Regions from separate parts of the Mesorhizobium sp. CA6 genome, predicted to be linked through region 4. Evidence: predicted binding sites of a transcription regulator. Region 4 holds the regulator's gene; each other region holds the start of a gene.
The links. Region 4 encodes PhoB, which activates phosphate uptake and scavenging genes when phosphate is short. Its sites were predicted from a motif close to TGTCATNNANCTGTCAT; they were not measured.

Region 1 (4,240 bases), on a different contig from region 4:
CGATGCGTATCTCGCCGACAAAGGGATGGTTGCGGGCGTAGCCGCGCTGCGTCGAATAGCCGAGCGCCAGCAGAAAACCTTCGTCGCCGCGCGACAACGCCTGCAGGCGGATGTCGCGCGCCATCGGGAATTGCAGCGGCTCGCGCGTGATGTCGCCGGGCACGTGGTCAAGCGGCATCTCGCCATCGGCTTCGATCAGGCCTTCATGGGCGAGGATCGCCGAAACGCGCGGCATGGCCTCCGGCTCGGCCAGACGCTGCGCCGGTATCTCGACCTCGGCGCCGGCGGCAAGCTCTGGATCGAGCAGGCGGTGCGTATAGTCGAAGGTCGGGCCGAGCACCTGGCCGCCCGGCAGGTCCTTGTAGGTGGCCGAGACACGACGCTCGACCTGCATGGCGCCGGTGTCGACCGGATTGGTGTAGCCGAAGCGCGGCAGCGTGGTGCGGTAGGCGCGCACCAGAAAGATCGCCTCGATCATATCGCCGCGCGCCTGGGTAACGGCGAGAGCCGCGAGCTCGCGATCATAGAGCGAGCCTTCGCTCATCACCCGGTCGACGCCGAGCGCCAGCTGCTCGACGATCTGGTCGAGGCGCAGCGCCGGTACCGAGCGGTCGCCGCGGCGGCGGTCGGCAAGCAGGCGATGCGCATTGGCAATGGCGGCTTCGCCGCCTTTCACCGCGACATACATGTCATGCCTCCATCGTCTTGATGCGGGTGGTGCGCGGCAGGCAGGCGAGGCTGCCGGGCGCCGCCAGAATGATGTCGACGCCGCGCGGGAAACGCTGGGTGTTCTGCTTCCACTGCTCGACGAAATGGCGCGGCATGCCGGGAGGCGCGATCATCGACGTCTTTTCGATCCCCGGACCTTCGAGCAGCAGCGACGGGCCCGAGGCAAGATCGTCGACCAAGAGGATCAGCGTCGTCGAGCGGTCGGGATATTCTTGCGTGCCTTGCGCAAAACCATCGAGCGCCGCCATCTCCTTCGGATTGGCGATCAGGGCGAAATGTGCGTCGGCCGGCGTGTTTGCCGAGGGCGCGCCGGTGTGAAAGCCGAGCCAGGCCTTGACCGCGGCTTCCGTCTGCAGCGGCGGGTCGAGCCAGACCGGCGTGTCGTTGTCGCAGAGCGAGAGCGCCACGGCGCCGGCCGTCGCCGACAGCGGCACCGGCGGGCGAGCGAGCTGCCGCAGGTTCTGGACGGTGCCGGGGCGGGCCATCGCGTCCATGATGGCGCGGAACACCGCCTGGGCGTTGAAGACCGGCTCTGCGAAGCCGCCATCGATCGATTGCGTGGCGATATCCATCAGTCTTCTCCGCGCACCATGGTGAAGAAATCCACTTTCGTGGCCGCTGTTTCGACGCGCTTTGTCTCGCGCGCCGCGGCAAGCGCTGCGCGCAAGGGCGCGGCGAGCTTTGTCTCGACCGCTTCGCGGTGCGCCGGGTCCCGCCACAGCGCGTCGGCGATCGCCGCTAGCTTGGCTTTTCCCTTGTCGCGGCCGAGCGCATAGGAGTGGCCGACCTGGCCGGAGGGCAGACGCACCGTGGCGCGGGTGACCGTCGCTTCGCCGACATTGAACGGTGCGCCACCGCCGCCGATCCGCCCGCGCACCGTCACCAGTCCGGTTTCGGGGCCGCGCAAAAGCTCGGCTTCGGAGGGCAGGCCCGACTCGTTCCACAGGCGGGCGATCTCGTCGGCCGCGGCATGCGCCAGCGTCGCCATCAAGGCTTTCCGCCCGGCCTGCTCGCGCGCTTCCTGTCCTCGCATGGCATCGCTCCTCGCATAGAGAAATTTGTCTATTGATATAGACAACTATACAAATTATACTCACTTGGTATCGGGAGTCCATGACGGGTGGATGACAACGGGTGCAAAAGTTAGGGGTGATGACGTTGGGGGCGGGGAAATGACCGGGCTGGCAAGCAGCATCGAGAGGCGCAACGGCGTATCGCTATGGCGGCAGATCGCCGACAGGATTCTGCAGGCGATCGCCAATGGCGATTTCGCCGAGAATGCGGCGCTGCCGCCTGAAGTCGCGCTGGCCGAGCGCTATGGCGTCAACCGCCACACGGTGCGCAGCGCCATTGCAGCACTGGTGCAGGAAGGCGTGCTGAGGGCCGAGCAGGGACGCGGCACCTTCGTGTTGTCGCGCAAGCGGCTGTCCTATCCGATCGGCGCGCGCACGCGCTTCTCGACCGGGCTGCAGGGGCAGACGAGCGAGCGACATATCGCGCTGCTGTCGTCGTCGACCGAGCCGGCCGGCCGGCGCATCGCCGAGGCGCTGGGCATCGCCAAAGGCGCTGCCGTCATCCGCCTGGAGACGCGCGGCGAGGCCGACGGTCATGCGGTGTCGCGCGCGACGACCTGGTTCGATGCCAAGCGCTTCGCCGGAATCGAGGCGGCAATGGCGGAAACGGGATCGATCACCGCCTCACTGAAGCGCTTCGGCATCAACGATTATCTGCGGCATTCGACCGTGCTGTCGGCGCGCCATGCCGACGCAGACGATCTTGCAGCCCTCGATCTGCAGCCCGGCGCGATCGTGCTGGTCACCGTCGCCGTCAACGTCACGCTCGACGGTGAGCCGATCCAATTCGCGGAATCGCGCTTTCCCGCGGAGCGGGTGGAGCTGAAGTTGTCGGTGTTGTAGGGAGTGCCGGTTTTATACGAGACCGTGATTGATCTGCTTCACGCTGATGTCAGGTCGCTTACTTGTCAGCGGCTTGGCGTTTGAGGCTCGCCTTCCCCCACTCCGTCTCGGCTTCGCCGAGCCACCTCTCCCCCCTCCGGAGGGAGAGGAAAGGAGCACGCTGGCGACCGGAGAAGCAGTGTGTCCGGTTGAAGAGCGTTGGCTGCAAGGCTCGCACTCTTCCTCTCCCCCGTCGACCGGGGGAGAGGTGGCTCGGCGAAGCCGAGACGGAGCGGGGGTCGACCTGTGCGGCGCTCCGTCAATTCGGGCTGAGTTCACCGCCTGTCATGTTATCACCCGACCTCTATGACCGCCTTGATCAGTCCCGACTTCTCGTGCGTCCATCGGGCAAGGTCGCGCGGCGTTCCGGCGAGCGTGGTGCGATGGGTGACGAGCTTGTTCAACGGCACAGCGCCGTTGCGGATCGAATCTGCGACATGGTCGAAATCGGCCTTCAGCGCGTTGCGGCTGCCGACCAGCATCATCTCGCGCTTATGGAATTCAGGGTCGGAGAAGGTGATGTCGTCCTTGACGACGCTGACCAGCACCAGCGTGCCGCCATGCGCGACATGGGCGAAGGCCGACTGCACGGACTGGGTGTTGCCGGTCGCGTCGAACACGAGGTCGAACCCTTCGCCGGCTGTTGCCTGTTGGACCAGCTCGGCAGCCGGCCTCTTCGAGCTGTCCAGCGGGGCAAAGCCGAGCTGCTTCTCGGCGAAGCCGAGACGTTCGGCGCTCATGTCGAGCAGGCTGACATCCAGCCCGGCAATGCGCGCGAAGATCGCCGTGCCGAGGCCGATCGGGCCGGCGCCGATGACCAGCGTGCGCTGGCCGGGCAGCCCGAGCGATCGGCGTACCGCATGCGCGCCGATGGCCAGGAATTCCACCGCCGCGGCGTCGGCCAGCGACAGGCCGTTCGTCGGGTAGAGGTTCTGCGCCGGCACCAGGATTTCGTCGCACATGGCGCCGTCGCGATGGACGCCCAGCACCTCGATCTTCACGCAGCAGTTCGGCTTGCCGCGCCGGCAGGCAATGCATTTGCCGCATGAAAGATAGGGATTGATGACGACCGGCTCGCCGACGCTGATCTCGACGCCTTCGCCCTTCTCGACGATCGTGCCGGCAACCTCATGGCCCATGATGCGCGGATAGGCCAGAAACGGGTGCTTGCCTTCGAAGATGTGGTAGTCGGTTCCGCAGATGCCGACATGGCTGACCGCAACGCGCGCCCAGCCGGGCGGCGGTGCGCCGGGCCCGGCGCGGTCTTCGAGGACAAGCTCGCCGGGCGAACGGCAGACAACGGCTTTCATATCGCAAATCCAGGCAAAGAGCGCCGGCGCCGCTCGAGCGGGGCCGGCGCGTTAGTTTCACGTAGGAGTCATTTGCCGCGACGACGCAGGCCGTCGAAGTAGACGATGACGATGATCAGCAGGCCGGTGATGACGCGCTGCCAGAAGGTGTTGACGTTGAGCAGGTTGGCGCCGTTGTTGATGGTCGAAAGGATGAAGGAGCCGATCAGCGGACCGTGCACGGAGCCGATGGCGCCAAACAGCGAG
Region 2 (4,240 bases), on a different contig from region 4:
CGCGGCGAAAGAAAGTCACGGGAATCTCGGCGCGCATCGTTTCGGCGACCGCTTTCGACAACAGCCAGATGGCGCGGTCGTCGAGTGTGGGCTCGAGAAGGTCGCGCAGCGTGAACCATTCGGCGTAGATGCGGTGGGCGGCCGGCGAGTGGAGCAGGATGCGCTTCATGTTGGTCATGCGGCCGCGCAGCGCGAGCTCGCGGTCGTGCTCGGCGCGGATGTCGTCCGAGGCGGTCGCGTAGTCGATCGGCGAAAGATACGCCATTGCGCTCACCCCCGCGTGGAACGAAGCGCCGGCGCGCCGCGCAGCGTGTTGGAGACGGTGCAGATGTTTTCCGCGTCCGCCAGGATTCGCTCTTTCGTCGCGTCATCGAGGTCGCCGGCGATCTCCAGTTTGACGATGAATGTCTCGACCCGCGAGGGCTCGTCCGTCGCCTTCTCGCCGCTGACATCCGCCCTCACCTCGCCGAGCCGGTCGGCGACGCCGAGGCGGGTGGCGGCGATGCGGGCGCTGAGCACCATGCAGGCGGCCAAAGAGGCATGGAGCAGGTCGAGCGGGCTGAAGCCGGGCGCGCTGACCTGCGTGACCACATCGACCGTGCCACCGGTCGGCGTCGTGATCACCGGCAGCCCGCCCGGCGGCAGGACGGCGAGCGCGCCGGCATTGCGGGTTCTGATCTTGAGGTCCGTCATCGTGCTTCCTTCGTTCTGCTCAGCAGCTCGGTTGGTCTGCTTGGCTCAGCTGGCTCAGAGATGTTGCCAGATCACCTTGAGCGGCGAGCCAATCGCCTGCTCAATCCTTCGCAGTTCCTCGGCGCCGAGGGTGGTCGCGCCAGGATTGACGACTGTAAGCGAGCACATACCGAACGCGGCAGGCCATACGTAGCGGAGATCGTTGAGCGACGTGGATTTGCTACAACAAGGCGTCACGATAGCGAGGTCGCTAAAATCCGAAACGGCTGCCTGATCCATGGCATTGCCCCACCAATCCTCCAGTTCGCTCCCGCAGAAGGCGCAGTGGACGCTTTCCGTATTCGCGCCTGCATCGAAGAAGGTCACTGCTTCCTTGTATTCGATTCCGACATGCTCGGCTTGGGGGAACAGTCCGCGCACCAAGTTGGCAGCCTCTTCCGCCGCCGTCTTATCGGGACGCCAGTATGGATCGTCAGGAACCATGTGCAGATAATTGTCGGACATAGCACCTTGTGTGGCAGGGGGACCGATCGTGGCAAGTACCCTTGCGATGCCGCAACAAAAAAAGGCCCGCCGGAGCGGGCCTTTTGCAAGAAGGGCTTCGACGATTACTTCGTCAGATCGAGCGCTGCCGTCAGATCGCCCATCGGCGGCTGGTCGTGGTTGCGCAGCGCCTTGTCGCGGGCGACGATGCCGGGCAGCACAGGCAGGTCGTAGCGGGCGGTGATGAAACGCAGGATCGAGGTCGTGTCGTACTGCGTGTGATCGACCATCCCCATCTTCGCATAGGGCGAGATGATGAAGGCCGGGATGCGGTTGCCCGGGCCCCAGCGATCGGCCTTGGGCGGCGCGACATGATCCCAGAAGCCGCCATTCTCGTCATAGGTGACGACCACCAGCATATGCGCCCATTGCGGGCTCTTCTCCAGATGCGCGACGAGGTCGGCCAGGTGCTGGTCGCCGGAGGTCACGTCGGCATAGCCGGCATGTTCGTTGAGGTTGCCCTGCGGCTTGTAGAAAGAGACCGCCGGCAGCTTGCCGTCATCGATCGCCTTGATGAACTCAGTGCCGCCGAGCCCGCCGTCTTTGAGGTGCTCGGCCCGCGCGGCCGTGCCCGGCGCATAAGCCGCGAAATAGTTGAAGGGCTGGTGGTGGAACTGGAAGTTCGGCACGGGCGTCGCGTTCTTGCCGTCGAGCGCCGCCTGCCAGGCGCCCGAATACCACGCCCAGGAAATGCCCTTGAGCGACAGCAGATCGCCGATGGTGATCTCGTGCTGCGGCGGCAGCGTGGTCGGCTGTGCCGGATCGGCCAGCGCCTTGTCGCCACCCTCGGCCGGCTTGTTGGCGCTTGGCTGGTAAGGCGGCTGCATGGTGTTGACGGCGTAGAAGTCGGGCGTGATGGCGCCGTCATTGGCGAATTTCGGCACGCCGCCCAGCGCCGAGGGCGGCGAATTGTCGGCCGGTTTCAGCGTCACGCCATCCGGCTCTACGACGGCAATCTGGGCCTTCACCGGGCTGGTGTCGGCATTCGGATAGTAAGGCACGCAGGCGCAGGCCAGCATGAAATGGTTGAGGAAAGAGCCGCCGAAGGCGCCCTGGAAGAAATTGTCCGCCAGCACGTGTTTTTTGGCGATCGCCCACATCGGCAGGATCGAGCCGTCATAATGGCCCATCACCAGCGCGCCGGAATCGGCCCAGGCGACGAACTTGTCGTTCCGGCCGCCGTCGATCTGCATCTGCTCCTGATAGAAACGATGCCACAGATCATGGGTGATGACGCCGGTATTCTCGTTGAAGCCCTTGGGATCGTCGATGGCGAATGTCGCATTGGGCAGATGCGCGCTCTGCGCCTCCGTCACCGCCGGCGTGACGCCCTTGCCGGTCAGTCCGCCCCAGGCCGGCGGCAGTTCGGCAAGCGGCTTGCCGTCGCGGTCGAGCTGGCGCGCCTGGTCGGGCGAAACGTTGGCCAGACCGTTGGCGCCGGGGAAGCCGCCATAAAGGTTATCGAAGCTGCGGTTCTCGGCGTAGATGACGACGACGGTGTCGATCTTGTCGTAACCGGCAGGCGCCGCTTGGGCAGCGGCAGAGAGCGATGCCAGCGCCGTGGAGGCGAGGCAAAGGGAGAGAAAGGACCGGATCATTGGAAAATGCCTCGTGGCTGGGAATGGCTGGAGGACGGCAATGCAGGAACGCAACTGCATCAATGCCCAGCTACTTCGACGCCTTGTCACCTTTGTGACAGTTCGGCCCCGGCCGAACACGGTTTCGTGAGCGGGAAGACCGGTCATCAATCCGTTGCACTCGATCCTTACGCCGCCAAAGAAACCGGGCGAACAAATCAGGGATATCGCCGAAGACGATGGGACGTCGGAAAAATCACGCGATCGCCATTGCAGCGGCCATGATCGTGGCCTCCACCGCGCCCGCCAACACCGAGGAGCCATCCGGTGTCCATCCCGGCCCGATGACGCGCCAGGAAGCCTTCGCCCGCGCCGAGGCGCTGACGGCGCTGGGGCGACAGATGTTCTTCGACCCGTCGCTCTCGGCCTCGGGCAAGCAGGCCTGCTCATCCTGCCACGATCCCAACCATGCTTTCGGGCCGGCCTCGGCGGCGCCGGTCGAAATGGGCGGAGCCAATCTTGACCAGCCCGGCGTTCGCGCCGTGCCGTCGCTGCGCTACCTGCAGGCGGCGCCCGCCTTCACCGAGCATTTCTATGACTCCGAGGATGAAGGCGACGAAAGCGTCGACAATGGCCCGACCGGCGGCCTGACCTGGGACGGCCGCGCCGACCACGGCAAGGACCAGGCGAGAATCCCGCTGCTGTCGTCCTTGGAGATGGGCAACAAGGACGCGGCCCAGGTGGTCGCCAGCCTGCGCAACTCGCCTTATGCCGGCGCCTTCAAGGCAGCCTTCGGCGCCGATGTCTTCGACCATCCGCAAGACGCCTTCGACGCCGCTGTGGAAGCGCTCGGCACCTTCGAGCAGAGCAGCGCCGATTTCTATCCCTATTCCAGCCGCTACGACGCCTTCCTTGCCGGCAAGGCGCAGCTCTCCGCGCAGGAATTGCGCGGCCGCATGCTGTTCGAGGACGCAGCGAAGGGCAATTGCGCGAGCTGTCATCTCAGCGAACCGGCCAATGACGGCGAGCCGCCGCAATTCACCGATTACGGCCTGATCGCGATTGCCGTGCCGCGCAACCCGGCGATCCCCGCCAATGCCGATCCCAATTATGTCGACCTCGGCCTGTGCGGACCGCTGCGCACCGATTTCAAAGGCCGCGCCGAATATTGCGGCCTGTTCAAGACGCCGACGCTGCGCAACGTTGCCTTGCGGAAAAGCTTCTTCCACAACGGCTATTTCCACACGCTGCGCGACGCGGTCGCCTTCTACGCCAGCCGCGATACGGATCCCGGGCGCTGGTATCCGAAGAAGACCGACGGCACGGTCGACAAATTCAACGACCTGCCAAAGGCTTACTGGGGAAACCTCAACACAGATCCGCCCTTCAACGGCAAAAAGCCCGGCGACAAGCCGGCGCTGACCGAC
Region 3 (4,240 bases), on a different contig from region 4:
CTCGAGGTCGTCGCGGAACATGCGCGACAGGCCGAGCGAGGCGGCGAGGAACCCGGCCGCCTGCGGCACGAGGTCGAGGCGCGCCGTATCGGCGCCGCGCACGATCAGCGCCAGGCGATCGAGAGCTTCGACGCGCAGGCCGAATTCCTCGATCATCGTGTCGAAAGTGCAGCGATCGCCACGATGGCTCCAGAACACGCCTTCTATGTCGAAGGGAACCGCTGCGAAGCGGTCCGCCACAAGAGGCACCTCGGCTGGATCGACGAACAGGAAAACCGCCTTGGGATCGATGAAGCGGCGGATCAGCCAGGGGCAGGCGATGCGGTCGACCTTCGGCCGCGAACGCGTGACCCATACGGTGCGGCCCTTCTCGTCACGGAGCGGGATCGCGCCGGCGCTGACCAACGGCGCCCTGGCGGCGACCCAGGCCTCGAAGCCGCCTTCCAGCGATTCCGCCGGAATATCTTCGTGGCGCAGCCACGCGGCAACGCCTTGCGAGAGTTTCTGCCCCCTCTGGCAGATCACGACGACTTTGCGTCCCGAAAATTCCGACGCCCAGCTTGAGACAGTCCTGAAATCGCGCCGGCATGAAGCCGGCAACAGGCGCGGATCGGCTTCATAGTCCTCGTCGATGCGCACATCGACCAGGCAAGGCGCATCGGGCAAGCCGACGAGACGGGAAAGCTGCGGAACGGTGATTGCGGTTGTTGACGGCATAGCGTCCACCTCCTGAGCAAAGAGAGTTTGGACGCGATCGTTGGGCTGACGCCTCACGGGGTCGTCGCGGAGAACCCCTTGCCGGAATGCTGGAACGATCGCCGCCGATTGTCAAGGAAGGTGTTGCCTCCGACCGCCTCGTTTTGCGATCGCCGTTGCGCTTACTGCGCCGTCCAGCCGCCATCCATCGGCAGGGTCGTGCCGGTCATCTGCCTGGCGGCGTCCGAGCACAGGAACAAAGTCAGCGCCGCCAGCTCCTCGACGGTGACGAATTCCTTGGTCGGCTGCGCCGCAAGCAGCACGTCGTGCTTGACCTGCTCCTCGGTCATGCCGCGCGCCTTCATCGTGTCGGGAATCTGCTTCTCGACCAGCGGCGTCCAGACATAGCCAGGCGCGATCGCATTTACGGTGATGCCGTCCTGCGCCACTTCCAGCGCCACCGTCTTGGTCAGGCCGGCGATGCCGTGCTTGGCCGAGACATAGGCCGACTTGAACGGCGAGGCGACCAGCGCATGGGCCGAAGCCGTGTTGATGATGCGGCCCCATTTGCGGCTCTTCATGCCGGGCACCGCCGCCTTGATGGCGTAGAAGGCGGCCAGAAGGTTGATGCGGATGATGGCTTCCCACTTGTCGTCGGGAAATTCCTCGATCGGCGCGACATGCTGGATGCCGGCATTGTTGACCAGGATGTCGAGGCTGCCGAACGCCGCCTCGGCCTCGTGGATCATGGCGGTGACGGCGGCGCCGTCCATCATGTTGGCGTCCGAATAGCGGCACTTGACGCCGAAATCCTTTTCGATGCCGGCCCGCTCCTGCTCGATCGCCGCCGCGTCGCCCAAGCCGTTGATGGTGATGTTGGCGCCCTCTGCGGCGAAGGCACGGGCGATTGCAAGGCCGATGCCGCTGGTCGAGCCGGTGACGAGCGCATTCTTCGAAGACAGGGAACCCATGGGAGATCTCGCAAGAGGTGGGAGGGACTTATCAATGCAACGAGTCAGGAGAGCAGATAGTTGGTGCAGTGCAGCACGACAATGGCACGGCCATGTGTCGGCTCGATTACAGCGCGGCAGCGCCATTTTGCCGGCTCCGTGGCGGCGTGTCGCCGGGCTGACACGGCACTGTCATGCTGCCATGCAACATATTTGCCAGCGCATTCGCGCGGGTCATTTCAAACCTTACTGGGGCACCAGCCATGGAAATCGCCGATGTTGTGAAGCGCGCCTATGCCATGCCGCTCACCAACCCGTCCTTCCCGCCCGGCCCTTATCGTTTCTTCGACCGCGAATACATCATCATCACCTACCGCACGACGCGCGAGGCGCTGGAAGCCGTCGTGCCGGCGCCGCTCGAGATCGACGAGCCGCTGGTCAAATACGAATTCATCCGCATGCCGGACTCGACCGGTTTCGGCGACTACACCGAGACCGGCCAGGTCATCCCGGTGCGCTACAAGGGCCAGCACGGCGGCTACGTGCATTCCATGTACCTCGACGACGACGCGCCGATCGCCGGCGGCCGCGAGCTCTGGGGTTTTCCGAAAAAGCTCGCCAATCCCAAGATCGTGCATGAGGGCGAGGTGGTGGTCGGCACGCTGCATTATGGCACCGTTCTGTGCGCCACCGGAACCATGGGCTACAAGCACCGCGAAGCCGACCACGACCAGGTGCTCGCCTCGCTCGCCGCGCCCAACTTCCTTATCAAGATCATCCCGCATGTCGACGGCAGCCCACGCATCTGCGAGCTGGTCCGTTACTACCTCACCGACATCACGCTGAAGGAAGCCTGGACGGCGCCCGCCGCGCTCGACCTTCGGCCACATGTCATGGCCGATGTCGCCAAGTTGCCGGTGCTCGACATCGTCTCGGCCGTTCACTTCACCGCCGATCTGACGCTGGGTCTCGGCGAAGTCGTGCATGATTATCTCGCGGACCGCGGCCGATCGGCTGCCGGCGCGAAGGAACTGGAGAAAGCCGGTGCTTGAGCGTGCCCGCAACAAGGCGGCCGCCGCCACCATCCAGGAAATCACTGCGCAATATGACCGCATCGCCCTGGTCTTCCAGGGCGGCGGTGCGCTCGGCGCCTATCAGGCAGGGGTCTATCAGGCGCTTGCCGATGCCGGCTGCGAGCCGACCTGGCTTTCCGGCGTCTCGATCGGCGCCATCAACGCCTCGATCATCGCCGGCAACGAGCCGAGCCGCCGCCTGCAGCGGCTGGAGCAGTTCTGGCAGACGATCTCGGGTCGTAAGATCTGGGCCTATACGCCGGAAGGCGACATCTATCGGGACATCCGCAACCAGACCTCGTCATTGATGACCATGACGATGGGCCAGCCCGGCTTCTTCAAGCCGCGCAATCCCAACCCCTGGTTCCAACTGGCGGGAGCGGAAGGCGCCACAAGCTTCTACGACACCGCCGAGCTCAAGGACACGCTGGAAAGCCTGATCGACTTCGACGTGCTGAACGACGGCAGGAAGCGCTTGAGCGTCGGCGCGGTCAATGTCAGGACCGGCAACTTCGTCTATTTCGACACCGACAAGGTGCGCATCGGGCCGGAGCACATCATGGCGAGCGGCGCGCTGCCGCCGGCCTTCCCCTCGATCCGCATCGAAGGCGAGTATTACTGGGACGGCGGCATCGTTTCCAACACGCCGCTGCAATATCTGCTCGACCAGGAGGAGGACCGCTCCTCGCTGGTGTTCCAGGTCGATCTGTTCAGCGCCCGCGGCGTGCTGCCGCGCGGCTTGGCCGACGTCCTGTCGCGCCACAAGGACATCATGTATTCCAGCCGCACGCGCCAGAATACGGACAACTTCCAGCGCATCCATGCGCTCAAGATGAAGCTGCTCGACGCGCTGAAGCGCGTGCCGCCGGACCAGCTCAAAGACGGCGAGAAGGAACTGATGGCCGACTATTCCGACGCCGGCGTGGTCAACATCGTCCACCTGATCTATCAGCACAAAGGCTATGAAGGCCACGCCAAGGACTACGAGTTTTCCGGTACCTCGATGCGCGAGCATTGGGAGATGGGCCTGGAAGACACCGAGCGCACGTTGCGGCACAAGAAGTGGCTGATGCTGCCCGACAATGCCGACGGCGTCACCATCCACGACCTGCATCGCGAAGACCCGACCTGATATTTGCATCCGCCACAAGCGGAGCAATCTCGGGAAAAAGTCACGACGGTCGCTCGCCTGGGAGCCCGTAAAACTGTGAAGCACTGCTTCATAGCCCATCAACATTGTCGCGGATAGCCGCTTGCGGAGAGCGGGCTTACATCTGGGCGTCAGCAAAATGCGCTGGGCTCAATGGAGTACCGCCGATGACCGCAGAAGCTGTTCCCCCTGCCGTCGTTCCATTGCGTGACGCCTGGCGAGGCCTGCTGTGGTTTGTGCCGCTCACAACGCTCTGGCTACTCTTGATCTATCGTTGGCCGGCGATCCCGGAGAGCGGCGTTCCGACCACGTTCCACCAGCTCGCGGCCCATGGGCTCATCGCCCTGGGATTGTGGCTCGGCCTCGAACAT
Region 4 (4,240 bases):
TCGAGCAATCTCAATGCGCCGATGGCCAGCCTGCCGGTAACCATCTTCCAGTTCGCTCTCAGCCCCTACGAGGAATGGCAGCAACTGGCCTGGACGGGCGCACTCATAATCACCCTGACGGTTCTCGGGCTGAGCATCATCGCCCGCAGCCTAACCGGACGCAGAGAGGACAGATGAAACCGATGTTGTCCACCGACCTGAACGCAGCCGATACGACCGTCGAGAAGGCCAAGATCGAGGTCAAGAACCTCAATTTCTACTATGGCCAGTCGAAGGCGCTGAAGGACATCAACCTGTCCCTGCCCGAGCGCAGCGTGACCGCCTTCATCGGCCCGTCGGGCTGCGGGAAGTCGACGCTGCTGCGCGTGCTCAACCGCATCTACGAGCTCTATCCGAAACAGAGCGCCGAGGGCCAGGTGCTGCTCGACGGCAAGAACATCCTCGACCGCTCGCAGGACCTCAACCTGCTGCGCACCAAGATCGGCATGGTGTTCCAGAAGCCGACGCCGTTCCCGATGTCGATCTACGAGAACATCGCTTTCGGCGTCAGGCTCTATGAGAAGATCAGCAAGGCCGAGATGGACAGCCGCGTCGAGCAGGCGCTGAAGCGCGCAGCACTCTGGAACGAGGTCAAGGACAAGCTCAACGCCAGCGGCCTCAGCCTCTCGGGCGGCCAGCAGCAGCGCCTGTGCATCGCCCGTACCGTTGCGGTGAAGCCCGAGGTCATCCTGCTCGACGAGCCGGCCTCGGCGCTCGATCCGCTGTCGACCGCCAAGATCGAGGAACTGATCGACGAGCTGCAGGCCGACTACACGATCGTCATCGTCACCCACAACATGCAGCAGGCGGCGCGCGTGTCGCGGCAGACCGCGTTCATGTATCTGGGCGAGCTGGTGGAGTTCGACCGGACCGAGAAGATCTTCACCTCGCCCCGCGAAAAGCGCACGCAGGACTACATCACCGGCCGCTTCGGCTGAGCTCATACGAGGACATCATCATGGCCGAACATACCGTCGCTTCCTTCGACGAGGATCTGAGGCAGATCAGCCGGCTCATCAACGACATGGGCGATCTCGCAGCCTCCATGGTCGGCGCTTCGACCAAGGCCCTGCTCGAGACCGACAATGCCATGGCGCAGCGCGTCGTTTCCGACGATGCCATCATGGACGCGCGCCAGCGCGAGCTCGACGACCGTGCCATCACGCTGATCGCCAAGCGCCAGCCGATGGCCGACGACCTGCGCAACGTGGTCGGCTCGATCCGCATGGCGGGCGACCTCGAGCGCATCGGCGACCTCGCCAAGAACATCGCCAAGCGCGTCGGCTCGGTCGGCGTCAGCGCCGCGCCGCGCGACCTCACGCATTCGATCGATTCCATGGCGCAGCTGGTGCTGATCCAGGTCCAGGCCGTGATCCAGGAATATACGGTGGGCGACGCCACGGCGCTGGCCAAGCTTCGCAACGACGACGAGCGCATCGACGTCAAATACACATCCGTCTTCCGGGAGCTCCTGACCTACATGATGGAAGACCCGCGCAACATCACCGCCTGCACGCATCTTCTGTTCTGCGCCAAGAATCTCGAGCGCATCGGCGACCATGTGACCAACATTGCCGAGAACGCCTATTATGTGCTGACCGGCACGCAATTGCCCGCGAATCGTCCCAAGCAGGACGAGACGACAATGTCGGCGCCGGCGGCCTGACGAAGGGTATCTGCCAATGATCGCGCCACGCATCATGGTGGTGGAGGACGAGGAGCCGCTTGGGGTGCTGCTCCGCTACAATCTCGAATCCGAGGGTTACCAGGTCGAAGTGGTGACCCGCGGCGACGAGGCCGAAATCCGCCTTCAGGAAAACGTTCCCGACCTGCTCGTGCTCGACTGGATGGTGCCGGCGGTTTCCGGCATCGAGCTCTGCCGGCGCCTCAGGATGCGGCCCGAGACCGAGCGGCTGCCGATCATCATGCTGACGGCGCGGGGCGAGGAAAGCGACCGCGTGCGCGGCCTTTCGACCGGCGCCGACGACTATCTGGTCAAGCCGTTCTCGACGCCGGAGTTCATGGCGCGCGTCAAGGCACTGCTGCGCCGCGCCAAGCCGGAGGTGCTGTCCAGCGTGCTCAAGGTCGGCGACATCGTGCTCGACCGCGAGTCGCACCGTGTCTACCGCAAGAAGAGCGAGATCAGGCTCGGCCCGACCGAGTTCCGGCTGCTGGAATTCATGATGCGTCATCCCGGCCGGGTGTTCTCGCGCAGCCAGCTGCTCGACAATGTGTGGGGCGAGACGATCTATATCGACGAACGCACCGTCGACGTCCATGTCGGCCGCCTGCGCAAGGCGGTCAACAACGGCCGCATGCCGGATGTCATCCGCACCATCCGTGGGGCTGGTTACGCGATCAGGGAAGATTAGGAGTAAGGCGCCGAGCCGCTGACGGATTCTGTCTCCAGCATCGGATCGCGTGCATTGGCGATTAGTCGAGACGCTTGTGCTTCGTCATCCACGGGCGGAGCAAGGAGCGCAGCGACGCAGCGCAGACCCGAGGATCCATTCCGTGATGTCGATGCGTTGCGACAGTCCAGAATTCTGTGCCGCTGCGCTCGACGCGTGAGGTAGCGGCATGGATTCCAGGGTCTCCGCGACGGAGCTTCGCTCCTGCTCCGCCCTGGAATGACGAAGCTGCGGGGCCTTCCCTTCGCTAATTTCAAGCGTCTGCTGCTGTCCCCGGACCTCTTCAAGGCTGCCTCAGGCCACGTTCTTTCCCGTCCCCGCTCTTGCCTGGCCTCCCGGCGCGAAAATCTCCTGGTCGACGAAGGTCAGCGCGCGCATGGCGCAGCCTTCGCGGATCAGCGGCAACTCGTTCGGCTCGGTGTCGAAGGAGATCGATTCGGAGTGCTGGCCGCCGGCCGTCTGGGCGATCGCCTCGCGCAGCGCCGGCTCGATCAGGTCGAAGGCGGCCGCGCTGACGCCGACCATTGCGACGGGCGCCGGGTCGATGAGGGCGAACAGGCTGCCGAGACTGAAACCAAGCGCTTCGCCGGCCCGGCGGTAAGCCTTCCGTTCGGGGCCGTCCCTCTCGCGCGCCTTCGCGGCAAGGGCCCGCATGTCGGCGTCGCCGACGTCGACCGGCTCGGCGTCCTCGCTCATTTTCATGGCGCTGCGCCAGATCGCGTAATTGCCGGCATATGCCTCGACGCAGCCGCGGCGGCCGCAGCGGCAAAGCGCCCCGCCCGGGCGGTGGATCATGTGGCCGAACTCGCCGCCGGAGGAATGCGTGCCGGTGAACAGCGCACCTTTGAGCACGAGACCCATGCCGATGCCGTGCGACAACAGGATGGCGATGAAGTCGTCACGATAGCGCTCCGGGTCGCGCCATTGCAGCGCCACCGCCATCATGTTGCAGTCGTTCTCCATGGTGGCGGAGATGCCGAACTCCTTCTCTAGGATGTCGGCGAAAGGAATGTCGGTCAGCGGCGTTATCGGCGACCAGAGCATGGCGCGTGCATTAGAATCGGTGATGCCCTGAATGCCCATGGCGATGCGGGCGACGCTGCCAACGTCGAGGTCGGGATCCTGCAGCCGGCGCCGCACGATCGCCACGCATTCGCCGATCAGCTCGTCGCGGGGCATGACAAGCGTGTCCAGGCGCTGCTGCTCCTCGGCAACAACCTGACCGGCATAATCGATCACGGCGACCGACAGGAAGTTCAGCGACAACACCACGGTCAGCACCGCGGCGGCTTCAGGGTTCAGCGCCAGGCCGATCTGCGGCCGGCCGCGCTTCAACGCCGTCGGCTCGCTGGCCTTGCTTTCGGTGAGAATGCCCTCCTGGATCAGGTCGGCGGAGATCGCCGAAATGGTCGAGTGGCTGAGCCCGGTGGTGGCGGCAATTTCGGTCCGTGATGGCTGACCGGCGCGGCGTACCGCCGAAATCACCATGGCGCGGTTGCGCCGGCGCAAATCGTCGTGGCGGATTCCGACCGACATCGTTTCGCACGTCCTCCCCGGTCATCGCGGCCTTGTGATAATGCCATGGCCTGTCGCTGACACGCTAGGGATTGTGGCAGAAGCCAGGGGCCATGTCATTATTTATTGCGGATACCGAAAAAAATGCCTGAGCCCGTCAAAACCCATCAGAATCTCGGTTGACAGCGCTGTTGTGCTGGACCACTATTTTTTTGAGGCTCGAAAAAAAGCCTCTGTGCCGGCCTTCGGGCCAGTCTGGGTCGCGCCGCACGGGC

Region 1: phnF (phosphonate metabolism transcriptional regulator PhnF) is a predicted target of PhoB. The motif match lies at 1,843-1,859, and genes of this name have one in related genera.
Region 2: LB526_RS11525 (acid phosphatase) is a predicted target of PhoB. The motif match lies at 2,976-2,992, and genes of this name have one in related genera.
Region 3: LB526_RS23415 (acetoacetate decarboxylase) is a predicted target of PhoB. The motif match lies at 1,762-1,778, and genes of this name have one in related genera.

The regions. Positions count from the first base shown of each region.
Region 1 is NZ_JAIUHI010000028.1:11,852-16,091, reverse strand. It holds gene LB526_RS28100 (carbon-phosphorus lyase complex subunit PhnI) at 1-688, opposite strand, end outside; gene phnH (phosphonate C-P lyase system protein PhnH) at 690-1,301, opposite strand; gene phnG (phosphonate C-P lyase system protein PhnG) at 1,301-1,762, opposite strand; gene phnF (phosphonate metabolism transcriptional regulator PhnF) at 1,902-2,645, shown strand; gene LB526_RS28080 (zinc-binding alcohol dehydrogenase family protein) at 2,978-3,994, opposite strand; gene LB526_RS28075 (ABC transporter permease) at 4,063-4,240, opposite strand, start outside.
Region 2 is NZ_JAIUHI010000006.1:223,171-227,410, reverse strand. It holds gene LB526_RS11540 (hypothetical protein) at 1-265, opposite strand, end outside; gene LB526_RS11535 (OsmC family protein) at 271-693, opposite strand; gene LB526_RS11530 (hypothetical protein) at 748-1,197, opposite strand; gene LB526_RS11525 (acid phosphatase) at 1,302-2,834, opposite strand; gene LB526_RS11520 (cytochrome-c peroxidase) at 3,095-4,240, shown strand, end outside.
Region 3 is NZ_JAIUHI010000017.1:33,777-38,016, reverse strand. It holds gene LB526_RS23425 (chromate resistance protein ChrB domain-containing protein) at 1-717, opposite strand, end outside; gene LB526_RS23420 (3-hydroxybutyrate dehydrogenase) at 879-1,667, opposite strand; gene LB526_RS23415 (acetoacetate decarboxylase) at 1,910-2,698, shown strand; gene LB526_RS23410 (patatin-like phospholipase family protein) at 2,691-3,851, shown strand.
Region 4 is NZ_JAIUHI010000007.1:16,423-20,662, reverse strand. It holds gene pstA (phosphate ABC transporter permease PstA) at 1-177, shown strand, start outside; gene pstB (phosphate ABC transporter ATP-binding protein PstB) at 174-977, shown strand; gene phoU (phosphate signaling complex protein PhoU) at 998-1,705, shown strand; gene phoB (phosphate regulon transcriptional regulator PhoB) at 1,722-2,411, shown strand; gene LB526_RS12105 (ROK family protein) at 2,745-3,986, opposite strand.